Linked DNA regions of Prochlorococcus marinus str. SB. The protein of the gene in region 2 interacts with the protein of the main gene of each other region in a pairwise test. Links are inferred from orthologs where the notes say so. Each region holds a gene or a part of one and is shown on either strand. Other genes may lie near its edges. The genes, in order: EV02_RS02640 and def.

What was found.
Region 1: the proteins of def (region 2) and EV02_RS02640 interact in binary tests that used the Escherichia coli proteins (3 or more experiments, as listed by UniProt). The link is inferred for Prochlorococcus marinus str. SB from one-to-one orthologs.

The regions. Positions count from the first base shown.
Region 1 is NZ_JNAS01000002.1:701,616-704,809, reverse strand. What follows is about bases 340-3,194. They hold EV02_RS02640 (aspartate-semialdehyde dehydrogenase), read right to left. Parts: upstream 2,356-3,194; coding sequence 1,324-2,355; downstream 340-1,323. Other genes in these bases: tig (trigger factor), read left to right, coding at 2,480-3,194; dapA (4-hydroxy-tetrahydrodipicolinate synthase), read right to left, coding at 425-1,327; EV02_RS02630 (ribonuclease J), read right to left, coding at 340-344. Outside these bases: more of EV02_RS02630, read right to left, coding at 1-339.
Region 2 is NZ_JNAS01000002.1:554,650-557,805, reverse strand. What follows is about bases 70-2,886. They hold def (peptide deformylase), read right to left. Parts: upstream 1,873-2,886; coding sequence 1,267-1,872; downstream 70-1,266. Other genes in these bases: EV02_RS03290 (alpha/beta hydrolase family protein), read left to right, coding at 1,953-2,886; EV02_RS03280 (histidine triad nucleotide-binding protein), read right to left, coding at 921-1,262; EV02_RS03275 (hypothetical protein), read right to left, coding at 596-874; EV02_RS03270 (ABC transporter ATP-binding protein/permease), read right to left, coding at 70-553. Outside these bases: more of EV02_RS03270, read right to left, coding at 1-69; more of EV02_RS03290, read left to right, coding at 2,887-3,156. UniProt on the Escherichia coli protein: Removes the formyl group from the N-terminal Met of newly synthesized proteins. Requires at least a dipeptide for an efficient rate of reaction. N-terminal L-methionine is a prerequisite for activity but the enzyme has broad specificity at other positions.

The DNA.
Region 1 (3,194 bases), 150 kb from region 2 along the record:
GGGCCATAAATAATGGGAATATTAAAGTGCTTTAGATGATGAGAAATACCTCCAATGTGATCTTCATGCCCGTGAGTGACAATCATTCCTTTTATTCTTCTTTGATTTTCTTTTAAAAAAGTTGTATCAGGCATAACAACGTTTACGCCATGCATACCATCAGATGGGAAAGCTAGGCCAGCATCAACAAGCATTAATTCATCACCATATTCAAAAACGCAAGTGTTTTTTCCTATTTCATGTAATCCTCCAAGAGGTATTACTCGTAGAGCTGGGGTATTACTTTTAGATCTAGATGAATCATGAGTAGATCTTTTTACAGTTGAATTTGTACTTGATTGCATAATTTTGAAATTTATGAAGGCCTGCTTGTAATCAAATAAGGTTTATTTAAATTTAATTATCAAGTTAAATATAATCCCTATTATAGGGAATTCAGGATAAAAGATAGTTGCTTTTTCATGTCATTGTTTAAAGGTGACAAAGGACTTCTAGGATTACCTACATCCCATCCCGATAGCTCCAAAGCAGCTTTAATTGGGATTGGATTAGTAGTCATAAAGAGTGCTTTGAAAAGAGGCTGAAGTTTTTCATGAATAGCAAGAGCATTGGAAACCTTTCCAGTTTGAAAAGAATGAATCATCTCTTTCAATTGCAATCCAACTAAATGACTTGCAACACTTACTACTCCTACAGCACCTACCGATAACATTGGAAGCAACAATGAATCGTCGCCACTATATACAGATAGTTCGGAGCCACAAATAGCTCTTAATTCTGTTACTTCTTCTATTCTACCGCTTGCAGCTTTAATACTGAGAATATTTGAGAAATCCATAAGTTTCTTCACAGTATCAGGTAATAAATTGCATCCAGTCCTGCCAGGAACGTTGTAGAGCATAAGAGGCAAATCCTTTGCAGATTTAGCAATAGAACTGAAATGTTTATAAAGACCTTCTTGAGGCGGCTTATTGTAATAAGGAACAACGACCAAAGCACCGTCGGCACCAGAGTCGTAAGCTTTTTTTGTAGCTTCCACAGCTTCGCTTGTACAATTGCTACCAGTGCCAACTATTACTTTACAGCTTGCATCCAAAGATCCTTTTACCGCAATAAATAAATCATGCTGTTCAGCCCATGAAAGAGTCGGAGATTCTCCAGTAGTACCGCACAACACAATTCCATCGGAACCGTTCTCAAAAAGATAATTTGAAAGTTTTATAGCTAGTTCATAATCTACATCTCCATTCTCAGTGAATGGAGTAACCATTGCAGTCAATATTCTTCCAAATAGTGGATTATTACACTCAGTTTTGTTTGCAATCATTTTTTTGGAATTAATAACTCAGCTATTTGAACAGCATTCAGAGCTGCTCCTTTTCTTATTTGATCTCCACATAACCATAATTCTAATCCATGAGGATGACTTATATCAGTTCTTAGCCTGCCAACAGCAACACTATCCCTTCCCATAACGTCATTTGGCATAGGAAATCTATTATTTTTATAATCCTCAATAATTTCAATTCCAGGAGATTTTTTTAATTCTTCAAGAGCATCTTTAGGCTCAACTACATCGGCAAATTCAATATTGATCGATTCAGAATGTGCTCTCAGAACTGGGACTCGAACACATGTAGCAGAGAGCTTTAAATCAGCAATATTTAATATTTTCCTTGTCTCATTAACCATTTTGATCTCTTCTTCGCAGTAATTATTTGAAAGCATAGGGGAATTATGTAAAAACAAATTAAAAGCAAGGGAGTATGGCAAAACTTCACTTTTTTGAGGATTTCCTTGAAGATATTGTTCAGTTAAAAGTTTTAGTTCCTCCATCGCCAGTTGGCCTGCACCACTGACAGATTGATATGTTGAGACAATAACTCTTTGAATAGTAGAAAGTTTGTTTAATGGAGCTAAAACTAATGTCAATAAAATGGTAGTGCAGTTTGGATTCGCTATTACCCCATCATGATTAAGTACGTCACTAGCATTAACTTCAGGGACTATAAGAGGAACGTTCTTATCTAATCTGAAAGCACTTGAATTATCTATCAGTAAAGCATTTTGATCAATAATGGTAGATAACCACTTTTTTGAAATACTTCCGCCAGCTGAAGCCAAAACTAAATCAAGATTCTTAAACTCTTCCTTAGTTGTTTTTTTTGTAACTAATTCTTCATCTTTCCAAATAATTTTTTTTCCTTCTGACCGCTCTGATGAAAGCAAGACCAATTCTGATATTGGGAAATCACGTTGTTCAAGAATTTTTAGCAATTCAGATCCCACAGCACCTGAAGAACCTAAAACAGCAACTTTTAATGGCCTATTAGGCAAATACGGAGAATGTCTCACACTTTAAAATGATTCTTATAAATAGATTGACTATTTTTTTTACTTTATCAAAAAATTAACTTTCAAGGAAATCACATAATGTGAAATAATTAAGATTCGGTTCATAGTAATAACTTAGAAAAACATGGCTAAAGATGCACTAATAGTCAAAACAACTCCTCTGCCTCAAAGTAGGATTTCATTCGAATTAGAAATACCATCTGAAACATGCAAAACGTGTGTAAATGAAACAATCAGTTCAATCAGTCGTTCGGCTAAAATTCCGGGATTTAGACTTGGTAAGATTCCTAAACAAGTCTTAATCCAAAGAATTGGCATCGCACAATTACATGCTTCTGCTCTGGAAAAAATTATTGATAAATCATGGCAAGAAGCGTTAAAAATGAAATCTATAGAGCCACTAAGTGAGCCAGAATTGGTAGATGGATTTGAATCTTTACTTGCAAAGTTTAGTCCTGAAAAATCACTTAAGGTTACTCTTCAAACTGATGTTGCCCCAGAATTAAAACTTAAAAAATCCAAAGGACTAAGTGTTGAAATATCAAAGACAAAATTTGATCCTAATTCAATAGATGAAGCGCTAGAAAAATCTAGAAATCAGTTTGCAAACATTATTCCAGTTACCAATAGAGCAGCAAAATTAGGAGATATTGCTGTAGTTAGTTTCAAAGGAAAATATAAAGATTCTGGTAAAGAGATTGATGGTGGAACAAGTGAATCAATGGATCTTGAGTTAGAAAAGAACAAAATGATTCCCGGTTTCGTTGAGGGAATCGTAAAGATGGAAATTGGTGATACTAAAACACTTAACCTTAAATTTCCTGATGATTATTCTCATG
Region 2 (3,156 bases):
ATGTAAAAAATATTTGGGAAACCCGTATTGGTAGAGCCACAGCGAAACAACAAGCGTAAATCCCCAATATCCGATAAAATCCATCTTCTTGTTTTTCTACTAAAGCATTTGTTAAATCTCTTGCAATGAATCCAATACCTGCGTTTATTCCGTTTACAGCTAAAAGCATTAATACAATTATCGCAAGGAATAACCAATGTAACCATCTACGGTTTTTTAATTGACGTCTTAAGCTAAAAAAGCTTCCTGATCCAATTAGAAATAATGTAGAGAAAAGCAATCCCCAATTCCCAGCCCAAATAGAATTGACAGTACTTATTACACCTCCGAAATACTTTTCAAGAAAAATTGGTTGAAAGCTTTCAAAAAAACTTATTATTCCTGTAAGGCCAACAAGTACTACTCCACCAACACAAAATAAAAGAGAAATCAAAAGCCATATGAATTGGAATCCATTACATTGATCTATGGGAAGAAAAAATGGCTGAGATAATTTCCTTAATTTTTGTAGTTGGTATAGTATTTTGGATTTATTATTAACTGCTTTATTCATTACTCGACTTGTGTTATGAAGTAAATTATAACTTTTAGCAGTCTATTGACTAAAGCCAATAAATGAAAGTGCCCAGTCAGGTAAATTCAAGTAATTCAAGATTATTGCATCAAATTCATGAACTTTTGGAAAATATTTATCCAATGCCCACCATAGTAGAAAAGGTAAATTAAATAAAATTTGTAATTGCCATTTATAAGTTAAAACGTTCCAAATTTTTATTAACTTGGTTTTGAGTGAATCATCTAGATCTTCCCAATTTTTTGAAATTAAATTGAATAAATTTTTAGACTCTGTATTTAAGGACTCTGGAGTATTCATTTTGTTTTTATTTATTTATAACCCATTAATATTTCTTTCGAGAGTTTTAACCTGGAGGCCAATTCATTTTTCTTCCAGATAAAAAATGAATATGTAAATGAAAAACTGTTTGTCCCGATTCTGCTCCTGTGTTAATTACTGTTCTCCAATTAGTTAAATTTTTTGATTTAGATATTTTGCTACCAACAAAAAGTAAATGCCCTAATAAATTCGCATCTTGCTCAATACACTCTAATAAACTGATTATTGGTTTTTTAGGAATCACTAAAAAATGTACTGGAGCTTGTGCCTGGATATCATTAAACGCAATACAAAACTTATCTTCATAAAGCTTATCGCAGGGTATTTCTTCATTAATGATTTTTTGAAATATTGTTGTTTCAGTCATTAAATTAATTAATTGAGATAACGTCTTTTTCGTTAAACCCTTCTTTTAAAAGTTCTTTGTTCAAATCATCTTTTGATGTAACTCTATCTACAAATAATATTCCATTTAAGTGATCCATTTCGTGTTGAATACACCTCGCTAGAAGTCCATCTGCTTTCATTTTACGTGGTCGTCCCATTTCATCTCTAAATTTTAATTTTATAGTTGATGGTCTTACTACATTCAAATAGACGCCAGGTATACTTAAACAGCCCTCTTCATATGAATTAAGGGTTGTCCCAAAGTCTGTAATTTCTGGATTTATTAGTATTAAAGGTTCTGCTGCTGAATCTTCAAAATTTACGTCTATGACAAGAAGCTCTTTGTTGATTCCAATTTGAGGTGCAGCAAGTCCAATTCCTTTAGCTGCATACATGCTTTGAAGCATATCTCTAGCGAGTTTTCTAATCGATGCGTCAACTTTAGTTATTCTTTTGGAATTTTGTCTTAATACATCATCACCAAGTTTATAAATGTCTAGAGATGGCTTACCTGATTGTTCTTTTGCAATTTTTTCTTCATTTCCATTTGTTCTTGACTTTTTTGCAAGTTGTGAAAAATGGTTTGCCACGTTAAAAAAAAGGTTTTTAATTAAGAGTTTAGCTATAAAAATACTAGCACTTTAATTTGCATTCTTTATAGTTTTTTTAAATGAGTAATGATGATCAGTTAAAAGTTAGGCAAACTGTATCTAAAAAAAAATCTTTTAAGGAATTAACTATTGTTAGGGATATCATTTTTTGGATTGATCTTGTTGGTGAAGGTCAAAATGAAAATGCTATTTTTGCAAGACCATTTAATGAAAAAGAGGCTTTTCCTCAGAAATTAACAAGTAAAAAATATAATATTAAAAATAACTTTCATGGATATGGTGGTAAATCTTATAAATGTATATATTTAAAAAATAATTTTTATTTGATATGGATAGATCAGATTACTAACGCAATATGGTTTCAAATTTTTAAGGAGGTAGCATCAAATTATATAAGTCAAAAAAGATATCTCGATTCAGTTCAAGAACCGAGACAACTTTCTAAATCAATTGATGGAAATTTCGATTCTTCATTTGTTATTTCTCAAAAAAATTTTTTGTATGGTATTTGTGAAATAAATAATAGAGATTACTTATTTTCTTTAAACTTAAAAAAAACCAAACAAGATATTTATCGAATAAAAAAATTTAAAAATTTTGCTGGAGAATTATCTTCTAATACTTCTTTTAGCTTATTTTCTTGGGTCGAGTGGGATTCTCCATACATGCCATGGGAGAAAAATTATCTTTGTTTTGCTCAAATTAATTTAGATGGAGATATAACAAAAATAAAAAAATTCTCAGATAAGCTGATTAATACCAAAAAAAACGTTTCTTTTTTTCAACCTTATTGGATAAGTGAAACTCTTTTAGTATGTTCTGAAGATAGTTCTGGATGGTGGAACTTATTGTTTTTAGATGCTAGTAAAATAGAGAATATTTTTATTAAAAAAAGAGTAGAGAGAAATTTTGTTGAATATGGAGTACCTCAGTGGGTCTCAGGAATAACATTTTTTTCAGGGGATATAAAAGATTTATTGTGTTTAGCAAAAAAAGAAAATAATTTAGTAGTTGAACAATATAAAGATCTTCAATTCGTTAAAGAATTTTCTACTCCTTTTACCTCAATAAGTGATTTTAGTGTTTTTGAGAAGAAAGTAGTTTTGAAAGGTAATGGATCTGATTTTCTTGGAAATTTACTTGAAATTGATTGTAAAAAGGAAGTTTTATCAAATGTTTTTGAGGAAATAAATGCTGAATATATAAAAGATTGTTCAAAACCTGAATCTTTTTGGTTTAAAGGTTTTGAAGATAAATCTACTC